DNA from 4 places in the Paenibacillus dendritiformis genome. Region 2 is predicted to be linked to each of the others. Evidence: predicted binding sites of a transcription regulator. Region 2 holds the regulator's gene; each other region holds the start of a gene.
What was found. The regulator Rex, encoded in region 2, represses fermentation and respiration genes when NADH is low (regulators of the CRP and FNR family bind a similar motif). The targets are predictions, from matches to a motif close to TTGTGAAATATTTCACAA.
Positions count from the first base shown of each region.

Region 1: a site for Rex is predicted at 1,890-1,907, ahead of L6439_RS01480 (cytochrome ubiquinol oxidase subunit I). Genes of this name have one in related genera too.
Region 3: a site for Rex is predicted at 1,877-1,894, ahead of L6439_RS03555 (flavocytochrome c). Genes of this name have one in related genera too.
Region 4: a site for Rex is predicted at 1,424-1,441, ahead of L6439_RS26580 (formate/nitrite transporter family protein). Genes of this name have one in related genera too.

Region 1 is NZ_AP025344.1:293,875-297,014, reverse strand. It holds gene L6439_RS01490 (M42 family metallopeptidase) at 1-20, shown strand, start outside; gene pdxR (MocR-like pyridoxine biosynthesis transcription factor PdxR) at 197-1,636, opposite strand; gene L6439_RS01480 (cytochrome ubiquinol oxidase subunit I) at 1,967-3,140, shown strand, end outside.
Region 2 is NZ_AP025344.1:3,632,440-3,635,579, reverse strand. It holds gene dinG (ATP-dependent DNA helicase DinG) at 1-1,062, shown strand, start outside; gene L6439_RS16000 (redox-sensing transcriptional repressor Rex) at 1,098-1,745, shown strand; gene L6439_RS15995 (amidohydrolase) at 1,742-3,049, shown strand; gene L6439_RS15990 (cell wall elongation regulator TseB-like domain-containing protein) at 3,062-3,140, shown strand, end outside.
Region 3 is NZ_AP025344.1:823,499-826,638, forward strand. It holds gene L6439_RS03550 (NupC/NupG family nucleoside CNT transporter) at 1-137, shown strand, start outside; gene L6439_RS03555 (flavocytochrome c) at 277-1,809, opposite strand; gene L6439_RS03560 (histidine phosphatase family protein) at 2,123-2,521, shown strand; gene L6439_RS03565 (hypothetical protein) at 2,518-2,805, shown strand; partial or broken gene L6439_RS03570 (MBL fold metallo-hydrolase) at 2,968-3,140, shown strand, end outside.
Region 4 is NZ_AP025344.1:5,981,068-5,984,207, reverse strand. It holds gene L6439_RS26585 (NAD(P)/FAD-dependent oxidoreductase) at 1-1,294, shown strand, start outside; gene L6439_RS26580 (formate/nitrite transporter family protein) at 1,583-2,473, shown strand; gene L6439_RS26575 (DUF1540 domain-containing protein) at 2,679-2,834, opposite strand.

The sequences.
Region 1 (3,140 bases), 3.2 Mb from region 2:
CGATCGTCGAACGCTCCTAGCGTTGGCGCCGACGATAGAAGAGCGTGCTCCCGGCCCGGCCGGACGAGCACGCTCTTTTGTCGGTTGCGGGCGGGCCGACACGAAGGCCCCAGGGGCCCATGCCGGCCGCCTTTTCCATCCGAAGCGCACAAAAAAAGCCTATGATCTCGCTTGAAATCATAAGCTTATCCTCATCTTATCCTCCTGCCGCACGCAGCGCTTCCGCGAATAACGCGATGCCGGGGCCGATCTCGCCGGTCTGCGGACGCGCGAACGTGAACCGGACATAGCCCCGCTCCGATCCGTAGACGCTTCCCGGAACGAAGGCGACGCCCCGCCGCAGACTCTCCTCCAGCAGTCTGCCATCGTCGACAGGCTGTCTCATCCGGCACCACAGATGCAACCCGCCTTGCGGCAGCGTATAGGACAGCTTGCCCGGCAGCTCCCGCTGAAGAGCGTCAAGCAGCAGGTTCCGCTTGTGCGACAGCTCTCTCCGCAGACGGACCAGATGCCCTTCAAAATGGGCCGAAGACAGCAATTCCGCCGCAATGCGCTGCGGCAGGACGCTTAGGCCGAAATCCATCTGCTGCTTCTCGTCCGTCAGCCGGCTCACCACGGATTGGGGAGCGACCATCCAGCCGATGCGCAAACCCGAAGCGACGATTTTGGAGAGCGATCCGATGTACAGCACGGTGCTGCCGGAATCGCTTGATTTGAGCGAAGGCGGCGGATTGCCCGTGAATGAGGTCAAGCTGAACGGATCGTCTTCGACAATGGGAATGCCCAGACGCCCGCAAATCTCGAGCAGCCGTTCCCGGCGCGACGGATCCAGCAAGCGGCCGGTCGGATTATGATAATTCGGGTTCACAAATATCATGCGTATCTGATGCTCCCGGTGCAGCGACAGGATCCCTTCGGGACAGACGCCCTTCTCATCTACGGGCAGGCGGAATAACCGCAGGCCTGCCGTATGGAACATCGGGAGCGAATAGTAATAAGACGGGTCTTCGATCGCCACGGCATCGCCCGGGCTTAACAGACGCTTCGTAATCAGATAAAGCGACTGATGCGATCCCGAAGTGACCAGTATCGAGGCTTCCGTGGCCCGAATGCCGCGGTACTGCTTCAAATACGAGGCCAGCTCCTGCCGCAGCGGAACATAGCCCTGAGGATGGTCATATCCCAGGTCTTCATGCAGCGCATGCTCGCTCAGCAGCAGGCGGATGGCCTCACTGGGCGACAAATCCGGGGACAGCTCGCCGCTGGCGAAGTCGATGAGCGGACGTCCCGAATCCAGTTGGTTGCGAATCAGCTGCATGTAAGATTGGCGCGGCTGCATGGCCGCCCCATCATCCACATATTGTAGCCAATCCGGCGTTTGCTTCGGAGCGGCGCCCCAACGTGATTTGCTTACCCGCGTTCCGCTCCCGACCATGCTCTCAATCATTCCGGAGGCGCGCAATTCCTCATAGGCCTGCACGACGGTGCTGCGATTGACGTTGATTTGCCCGGCCAATTTGCGCTCTGAAGGGAGAAGGCTTCCCGGCGGGAATTCCCCATAGATGATTCTCCGTTCTATATATGCGGCAATCTGCTGATATAACGGCTGCTTGCTCGAACGATCCGGTTGCCACATCCCCATCCACCTCTTGTTGACCTTTGTATGTGATTTTTATCACACAATATAAGTATAGCATTATGTTTATTTCCCCGGCACAGACCGATTTCATCGAAACATTGTCAACTATGTGGCAGTGTGTTGAACATGGATGAGTTGGCCCGGTAAAAGTGGATGGCGACACGCAGCGCCGTCTGGACTATGATCATGCATAAGCGATCGCCTGGCCATCGCCCGCCCTCCACGGACAGCGCATCACGTGCCGTCTTTTACGTGAAGCCATTCACAAAATAGGGCGCCCGGCAGGCCATTTTCAACCAGAACATGAATCAGCTAAAGGAGGCCGTTATGGATCAGGTCATTCTTGCACGCATCCAATTCGCTTCGACGACGCTATTCCACTACATTTTCGTCCCGATGACGATTGGCCTGGCATTCCTAATCGCCCTGTTGGAGACGTTCTACGTCCGAACAGGCAGAGACATTTATAAGCAGTCCGCCCAGTTTTGGAGCAAATTATTTCTGATCAATTTCGCGGTCGGTGTCGTCACCGGCATTCTGCAGGAGTTTCAGTTCGGGATGAACTGGTCCAATTATTCCCGCTTCGTCGGCGACGTGTTCGGCCCTTCGCTGGCGATCGAGGGCCTGCTCGCTTTTTTTATGGAGTCTACGTTTATCGGCTTATGGGTGTTCGGCTGGGATCGCTTGTCGAAGCGCGTCCATCTGGCATGCATCTGGCTCGTCTCGATCGGCACGATGCTGTCGGCCTTCTGGATATTGACGGCCAACGCCTTCATGCATGCCCCGGTCGGATACGTGTTCCAAAACGGAAGAGCGGAGATGAGCGATTTCTGGGCGATCATCCGCAATCCGCAGCTGTGGCTGCAATTTCCGCATACGTTATTCGCCGCCCTCGCGACCGGCGCGTTCTTCATGGCCGGCGTCAGCGCATGGAAGCTGCTGAAGCGGCACAAACCCGAGATGTTCCGGATCTCATTCCGCGTCTCCATTACAGTCGCCCTCGTCTCGGCCCTACTCATCGCCTTCATCGGCCATGAGCAAGCCCAGCATCTGATCAAGTCGCAGCCGATGAAGATGGCCGCCGCGGAAGCGTTATGGGACACCAGCGAGGATCCGGCCCCGTTCACGCTGTTCGCCCGCATCGATACGGAGAACCAGGACACGACATCCAAGCTGCAAGTCCCGTATATGCTGAGCATTCTGGCGCACAGCAAGCTGAGCGGCAGCGTGGAGGGAATGAACCAGATCCAGGCGGAGTACGAGGAAAAATACGGACCCGGGAATTACATTCCTTCGGTCAAAATGACCTTCTGGAGTTTCCGCACGATGGTCTTCGCCGGGGGCCTGATGTGTCTGATCGCCATCTATGGCTTTATGCTGGCCCGCAGACGCAAGCTGGAGCAGCGGCCCTGGTTCTTGAAGCTGATGGTCGGCGCGATCGCCTTCCCGTTCCTGGCCAATTCAACCGGATGGCTCATGGCGGAGATGGGGCGCCAGCCGT
Region 2 (3,140 bases):
ATCGTGCGCTCGGGCGAAAAGCTGGTCAATGAGTGGAAAGAGGCCGATGACGAAGAACTCGAAGGCGTCATCGTCGATATTAGCGGGCTGCTGAAGGATGTAGGACAGGTGCGCGACGATTTCCGCCTGTTCATGCAAGGATCGGATCCGGAGACGGTCTACTGGATGGAGGGCAATACGCAGTTCAAATTCAAGTCGCTGCAAATGTATGCCGTGCCGGTTGATGTGAGCGACGCGCTGAACCGGTATTTCTTCGAACCGAAAAAGAGCGTCATCCTCACTTCGGCGACGCTGTCCGTCGACAAGTCCTTTCAGTTCGTGCAGGAACAGATCGGCCTTGCGGAAGCCGCCAATGACGGCAGGCTGCATACGGTGATTCTGCCTTCCCCGTTCAATTACCGGGAGCAGGCGCTGGTCGTAATCCCGCGGGATTTCCCCAGCGTCAAAGGCTCGTCCGACGCAGTCTTCAATCAGACGCTCGCGAAATCGATCGGGGATGTGGCGCTCGTCACGCGCGGCAGGATGCTCGTCCTGTTCACTTCGTACCGCATGCTCCGGGATGTGTACGACCCGCTGAAGGAAGCGTTGAGCGCAAGCGGCATCCAGGTGCTGGGCCAAGGCATCGACAGCGGGAACCGCAGCAAGCTGACTCGCCGCTTCCGGGAGCAGCCGGCCTCCGTGCTGCTCGGTACGAGCAGCTTCTGGGAAGGCGTCGACATTCCCGGCGACGCGCTTACCTGTCTCGCCATTGTCCGGCTGCCCTTCCAGCCGCCGAACCATCCGCTCGTCGAAGCCAAATGCGATCGGCTGAAGCGCCAGAAGCAGAACCCGTTCCGGAAATATTCGGTTCCGCAGGCGGTCATCCGCTTCAAGCAGGGCTTCGGACGCCTTGTGCGGACCGCTCAGGACAAAGGCATCGTCATCGTGTACGATACGCGGGTAATCGAGACGAGCTACGGCAAACATTTCTTATATTCGCTTCCTGGGCCGAAGATGGAGCACATGGCCAATGTGCAGCTGGTGCCCAGAATCGAAGCGTGGTTAAGCGAGCACGAAAAATAGGCGTGTAAGAGCGATGAGGGGGCAACGAAATAGATATGAAAACGTTGAAAATATCAGAAGCTGTCGTTCGCAGACTGCCGGTTTATTTACGTCATCTGATGGAACTGAAGCAGCGAGAGGTTCTGACGGTTTCTTCACAGGATTTGGGGCAGAAGCTGGACCTCAATCCCGCCCAGATTCGCAAAGACTTGGCATATTTCGGCGATTTTGGACGCAAAGGAATCGGGTATGACGTCTCTTACCTGATTCAACAAATCCGTCATATACTGAAGCTGGATCAGATTATTCATGTCGGTCTCGTCGGCGCGGGGAAGCTGGGCCATGCATTGTGCAACTATACGGCTTATATGAAGGATAATATGCGGATTGTGGCCGTATTCGACGCGCTGGAGTCGAAGGTAGGCACCGAGATCAATAATCTGCGGGTGCAGCCGATGAGCGAGTTGGCGGACACCGTGCGCGAGCAGAAAATCCGCATCGGCATCATTACCGTGCCCGCCTCGGAGGCGCAGCATGTCGCGGAACAGTTCGTCGAGGCGGGCGTCGAGGCGATCTTGAACTTCGCGCCGGTCATCCTTCGCGTCCCGGCTCATGTCCGGGTGCATACGGCCGATTTTACGACGGACATGTTCAGTCTGGCCTATTATTTATCCGATGATAGAAAGGAAGCTCCGGTAGAATGACGAAAATGATTATTGAGAACGGGACCTTTGCTTCGCTCCGCCCAGGCGCGGAGCGCACGGCCGTTACAGGCGCGATGGTCATTGAAGATGACATGATTGTATATGTGGGAGAACAGCTGCCGCAGGAGCATGACACTTCCGAAGCGGCGCGGATCGACGGCAAAGGGCTGTTCTTCATGCCAGGGCTCATCAACACGCACGGCCATGCGGCGATGTCGCTGCTGCGCGGATATGGAGACGACATGGTGCTCCAGACGTGGCTGCAGGAGAAGATGTGGCCGATGGAAGCGAAATTCACCGCGGAGGATGTCCGCTGGGGAACGGCGCTCTCGGTCCTGGAAATGCTGAAAGGCGGGACGACGACATTCGTGGATATGTACGACCATATGGATGAGGTGGCCAAGGTCGTCGAGGAGTCCGGCATGCGCGCCTGCCTGATGCGCGGCGCCATCGGCTTATGCCCGGAAGACGTGCAGGAAGCGAAGCTCCGGGAAGCCGTTCAATTCGCCCAGGATTGGCACGGGAAGGCGGACGGGCGCATCACGGCGATGCTGGCTCCGCACGCTCCGTATACATGTCCTCCGGGCTTCATCGAGAAGTTCGTGCAGGCGGCGCATGATCTCGATCTTCCGCTGCATACGCACATGTCGGAGACCGCGGCGGAAGTCGCCCAGAATGTCGCGGACTACGGGCTTCGTCCCGTCGCTCATCTGGAGAAGCTCGGCTTCTTCTCCCGGCCTTCCTTCGTGGCGCACGGCGTGCATCTGACCGATGAGGAGATCGAAGTACTGGCTCGTCACGATGTAGCGGTCTCTCATAATCCCGGCAGCAATCTGAAGCTGGCTTCCGGCGTCGCCCGGGTGCCCGAGCTGCTTCGCGCGGGCGTAACCGTATCGCTCGGAACGGACGGGCCGGCAAGCAACAACAATCTGGATATGTTCGAAGAGATGCGCCTGGCGGCCCTGATTCATAAGGGCGTATCCGGCGATCCGACGGCCGTTCCGGCAGCTGAAGCGATGCGCATGGGCACGCTGTACGGAGCCCGGACGATCCGGGCGGAGAAGCTGGGGCTGCTGGAAGCCGGCATGAAGGCGGATATCGTAGCGGTGAATGTGAACCAGCCGCATTTCGTGCCGCATACCGACTTCGTCTCGCATATGATCTATTCCGCTTCCGCTAAAGATGTCGCCCATGTATGGGTCGACGGGCGCCAAGTGATCAAGGACGGCCAATGCCTCACCTTGGACGAAGAGCGCATTCTCTATGAAGCCGGGCGGTGCTTCGAGCGCCTGCTTGAGCGCTGACGGGAGGAACGCATGGCCAGAAGCCGCAGTCGCCGCCGCCGCAACCGGTGGTTCATCGCCGCGCTGGCGTTCGTCGTGCTTATCCTGCTCA
Region 3 (3,140 bases), 2.8 Mb from region 2:
TTGCACTCCTCATTGGAGGCTTGGGCGGGATTGCGCCTTCCCGAAGACAAGATCTGGCCGAGATGGGCTTCCGTGCGGTCATTGCCGCCACATTGGCCAACCTGATGAGCGCGGCGATTGCCGGGATGCTCGTGTAGTAAGGCAATAAATCAAGCGGCGATCGCTTCCCTCCATTCCACCGGGGAGCGGTCGCCTTTTTGCTGGCGTGTAAAAAAACAAGCGCTTGGACTCTGAGGAGCACAAGCGCTTGTCGCGTGCTGCCGGAAAATTGGCGGTTTATTGTGCTTGTACGAATTCAGCCGATTTAATGCCGGCTTGGCGGCCGAAGATGATGATCTCGGCCACGGAGTTGCCGCCGATGCGGTTTTGACCGTGCAAGCCGCCTGTTAGCTCGCCTGCTGCGAACAAGCCAGGAATCGGCTGGCCGTCTTTATTCAACACTTCAGTGTTTGTATTGATTTTCACGCCGCCCATGGTGTAGTGAATCCCAGGGGCGATCTTGATGGCATAGTATGGCCCGCTGGACAGATCGTGGTCCATCGCTGTCGTTCTGCCGAATTCGGCATCCTCTTTGTTCTTCACGGCGCTGTTCCATGTATCCAGCGTGGCAGTTAACTGATCTGCCGGAACGCCAATTTCTTTGGCTAACGCCTCAATGGTATCGCCTTGAATGACAAAGCCCATTTTGTCGTACTGCTCAATGGCTTTCGCCCGGGATTTTACGCCGGAATCAAATACAAGATAAGCTGATTTTTCAGGCAGCTTGTTGATGGCCGCCGTGACATTGTCGCGCGTGTCCAGCTCGTTTGTGAAACGTTTGCCCTCGCTGGAAACCAGGATTGCGCCTTCACCTCGGACCGCTTCCCCGATAAGATAGGATTTCTCTTGCTGCACCGTCGGGTGAACCTGGATTTGATCCATATCGACCGTGACGCCGCCGAGTTTTTCGATCATCTTGATGCCGTCGCCGGTGCTGCCTTCTTGGTTTGTCGTCACCAGACCTTTCAGATCGGAGCGAACCTCGCCAATCATATCCATGTTAGCGCCATAACCGCCGGTGGTCACCACGACAGCATCCGCCGCAATCGTCTTCTCATCGTTATTGTTGAAGAGGACCTTCACGCCGTTTACTTTGCCGTCCTTCTCCGTAATTTCCGTTACATTCGCATTTACGAACAGAGGAATTTCTTTCTCTTGAACATTTCTCACCAGACCGTTGACGAGGTATTGACCTACCGCCGAGCCGTCTTCCGGGCGGTGCGTGCGCTTCTCGTTCATGCCGCCCGTAATCGTGATATTGTTCAGACGAATTCCGATCGAATCAAGCCATTCGATGGCGCTTGCGGAATTATCGACGAAGAACCGAAGCATCTCTTTGTCGTTCGTGCCATGGCCGCCTTTTAACGTCTCTTCGTAAAAGAGGTCATTGTTGTCCTCAATGCCTTGCTCTTTTTGGAACTTGGTCTGGGAAGCATTCATACCGGAGGAGGATTTCATCGTATTGCCGCCGGCAATCGGCATTTTTTCGAAAATAACCGGGTTCATGCCTTTTTCTTTGGCTTCAAGCGCGGCAGACATTCCGGCGCCGCCTGCACCGACAATGATGATATCATATTTATCTTTTAATTGATCGATAGGTGTATAGTTGGTTTGAGAAGCACCCGACACGGCTTCCGATTCTTGGGATTCCGCCGGTTTTTCATTGCCCTGGCTCTCGTTTTGATTCTGGTTCCCGCCGCTGCCGCATCCCGCGATCACGAGCATGAAAGAGAGAACGAGAATCAACATTGCTGCTGCTTTCTTCTTCAAGTTAACAACCCCCGTTTTTCTATGATGTTAGGTACACTTCATTTTAATATAATGTCGCCCTCATTAATAGTGATTTTTTTCACAATGTTTTGAATTTCTTGTGACCGTGCATCGGGTTTCTAGGATGAGGCGCGCAAGATGATCAAGAACATTTCATGACACCTCATAGCTTCCAAGTTCAGGAACTCTATGTTATCATAATCATTTGCAAAGAATTGGCGGGGCCACACGCCTGCCATTCAACATGGATTTCCCGAGCCGGAAGCTGCCAAGGCCTGAACTCCCACATTGTCTTATCAGGAGGATATTGGTCATGAAAAATGTATACATTGTGCGGCATTCCCTAGCGGAAGGGCAAGCTCCGGACGCGCCGTTAACCGCAGCCGGTGTGCGGCAAGCGCACAAGCTTGCGGAATTTTTGGCGGACAAACCTATCGAACATATCATTTCTAGTCCTTATGAGAGAGCCTATCGCACCATAGCGCCCTTCGCCGATCAACATGGCATGGCCATCGCTCTGGATGACAGATTGACGGAGAGGGTGCTGTCAGGCAGCAATCATCCCGATTGGCGTGACATGCTTCGGAAGACCTACGATGATTTAGATTTATGTTATGAGGGCGGGGAATCGAGCAATACGGCGATGAAGCGTGCCAGCAGCGTGACCTGTGGAGGAAATTGCTGCTATTTTACAGGATTTTTGGCTCAATGAGTCCACATCCCGAGGAATTGCTGCAAATCTACATCATTTTAGGCCCTTTTGCTTCAAGCCAAGGCGAAACGGATGAAAATCCTGTAATTTTGCAGGATTCCCTTTCTGGTAAAGCCGCCCATATCGAAATGCTGTATTTACGCAGGATTTCGCTTACCGAATCGGCGTATATGGAGAATCAAGCAGTTTTGCGGAGTTCGCCCGGCTTCGGAGATGGAGGCTGCGCGGCTATTATGCTGCCAACGAACAGAATCCAATTATTGGTGCCAAGATTATTTTATTAAAGATGCGGATCGGAGAATGCCCAAGCATAATGATGTCCTGAAGGCGAAGGGACGTTATTATGCTTTTTTTGTCATGTCTCAAGTTTAGTTTATAAGTCTCCATCGCTGATCATAGAATCAAAGGTGTACCCTAAGTCGTACATTACATGGGAGGAAAGGAACATGACGAATGTGATGAAAGCCCGTCCTAAGCTGTATGTGATGGATAACGGCCGCATGAGCATGGACAAAAACTGGTTGATCGGCATGCATAATCCGGCTACGATTCTAAATCCGAATGCGGCCACGGAGTTCGTGGAGTTTCCGGTCTATACCGTATTGAGCGATCATCCGGA
Region 4 (3,140 bases), 2.3 Mb from region 2:
GATTCTGGAGGAGAAAATTCAATTCTGCCCTCCGGCTATCGGCCGCAAAGAATTCGCCGGATGCTTGCCCGCCTGTTCCATCACAAACGGCTTCGGCGGAGCCGGCGCCTATAGTGACGGCAAATTCAATATCACGACCGAGTTCGGCGGCTGGCTGACGGATTATTTGCCGCCCTCGCAGGTGCTTGATCTGATTCAATACGTGGACCGCATCAATTTGGAGCATGGTGCCACGACGAATATAACCGACCCGACGACCGAGACCGTGCGCCGGATCGAACAGCAGGGCTATGCGGCAGGCTTGAAGCTGCTGCGTGCGGAAGTCCGCCACTTGGGGACGGAGCAGAACCTGGAGATTTTGAAATCGATTTTTGAATACTTGAAGACCCGTATCGATATGATGCATAAGACCGAAGTGGCGGATCTCGTCACCGTGAAGGAAGACGGCCGCCATGTCGTGAAGGGCATCGAACTGAAGGGCGGCGAGACGCTCGAAGCCGATCGCGTCGTTATCGTGCCGGGACGGGACGGTTCCGCCTGGCTGAAGGAGATTCTGAAGAAGCGCCGCCTGAAAATGTACAACAATCAGGTCGATGTCGGCGTGCGCGTCGAGACGTCTGATGTCGTCATGCGGGAGATTAACGAGCATCTGTATGAAGGCAAGTTCATCTTCAACACGTCCGTAGGCACGCGGGTGCGCACCTTCTGCAGCAATCCGTCCGGACATGTCGTGGTCGAGAACCACAGCGGCATCATGTGCGCGAATGGCCACTCTTACAAGGATCCGAAGCTCGGCTCGAAAAATACGAACTTCGCCCTGCTCGTCTCGCACACGTTCACGGAGCCGTTCGACAAGCCGAACGAGTATGCCCGCGAAATCTGCAAACGCGCCAACGATCTGTCCGGCGGCGGCGTCATTGTGCAGAAATACGGCGATATCCTCCGCGGCCGCCGCTCTACCGAGAAGCGCATTCGGGAAGGCTTCCTGGAGCCGACGCTCCGCGAGGGGGTGCCGGGCGATCTCGGTCTCGTGCTGCCATATAACACGATGAAGAGCCTCATCGAAATGGTGGAGGCGCTGGACAAGGTGACGCCGGGAATCGCTTCCGAGCATACGCTGTTCTACGGCGTCGAGGCGAAATTCTACTCGGCCCGCCCGAAGCTGGATGCGTCGCTCGAATCCGAGATTGCCGGGCTGTACTGCGGCGGCGACGGGGCCGGGGTTACCCGGGGGTTGGCGCAAGCGGGGGCGGCCGGAGTTCACATCGCCCGCAGCATCATCGCGAGAGCCTAATTCAGATAACGAAGTCCGCGGCCGCAAGGTACGCGGGCTTTTTGTCGTTTTTGGCGGTTCATGGGGGCTCCCGGCGGTTCTTGATTTCCTCCATGAGGTGTTGCCAGATTGTTCATTTTGAACATTGTCTTGTGATAAATTGCACAACCTCGACTGAGAACCTTCGATACAATGAACTTGCATCTTACATCCGTCTGCAACGGACTGCCATAACGGCGTGACCGTTGCGTTCATCCGGGAGGATGCGACAGGCGACAAGGTACTTGCGGTGCAAGGAGGTAATGCAATATGGCAGGATACTTGAAGCCGCAGGAAATAGCGGCAGCGACGGTGGAGACAGGAACGGCCAAGGCCCGCAATCCGCTGTCGGTTATGGTGATACTGGGTTTTCTGGCAGGCGCGTTCATCGCGCTGGGATATTTACTGTATATACGGGTGACGGCGGGGGCTCCTCTGGAGTGGGGGACGATCACCGGTCTTATCGGCGCGTCCCTCTTCCCGATCGGGCTTATCCTCGTCCTGCTGGGGGGCGGCGAACTGCTGACCGGCAATATGATGGCCGTCCCGTTGGCCCGGATGAAGGGCCGAATTACGACCGGCGAGGTCGCACGCAATCTGATCGTGATTACGTTGAGCAATTTCCTGGGAGCGATATTCGTCGCATACTTCTTCGGGCATATCGTCGGCCTGACCGCCGATGGCGTCTATCTGGAGAAGACCGTGTCCGTCGCCGGACACAAGCTGGAAGAAGGCTTCCTGCAAGCGTTCGTCTCCGGTATCGGCTGCAACTGGCTCGTGGCGTTGGCGGTGTGGCTGTCTTACGGCTCCAAGAGCTTCAGCGGCAAAGTATTGGGCATCTGGTTCCCGACGATGACATTCGTAGCCATCGGCTTCCAGCACGTGGTGGCCAACATGTTCGTCATTCCGGCAGCCATCTTCGAAGGCTATTACAGCTGGGGAGAATATATCATGAACTTCATTCCGGTCTGGCTAGGCAACCTCACCGGCGGTGCCGTCTTCGTGGCGGGCGCTTACTGCCTGGCTTATTTGCGGCCGAATCCGGATGAAGCCATGCCGGCTCGGACTTCCGCGCCGGGTGCTTCCGCTTCTATGGCATCAGCGGCCCCAACTGCGGCGGCTTCCTCCTCCGGGAGCCTTGACCAATCTGTCACGGGATAAGCTTCCGCTCGCGTGATATATTGAACCAGGTCCGTCCAGTCCGGGCCTGGTTTCTTGATCCTTGAGGCCATTTGGGCATGCAGTTGCGTAAAGGCATCCGTTTTCTCAATAGGGTGATCGGGGCTTGCATATATTCGGAAGGAAATGATAATAATTATCAGTACAAGAGTGAAAAAGCAGCCCGGCAAGGCTGCTTGGACCTGCGCTAAATTTTGGGCTCGAACGTTTTACAGTCCGTTTCTTCCGAGTTGCTTGCTTGTCTTCCTTGACGATTCACGACATAAATCGAAGAAGCGTTGCACTTATTGCCGGCAGCCCAGTATTTGCAGCTGTTCACTTCGCACAGCACGTCTTTAGCCATGGCGTGTCACCCCCTTTGCAATAGCATTGACGGGATGATGGCGGTTCTATACGCCCTGCTGCTGCCAAATCTGCCCCAAGACATGGATCGGCAAGCCATGTCTTTTTGGCATGTCTACGAAAGGACGGGGAGGAAGCGTTGGTGCACAGCCCTTGCGAAGAACCTGGCTCTTTATCGGGGCTCCATTGTAATCCACTTGGGTGTTGTTCGCTGGGAAAACCCCGCTGATTTATGCCTTTGCTCTAATATGCCAATGACTCAGGGATGGAGGTCGCTCCTTACAGTCCTTACGGTTAATATCCCATC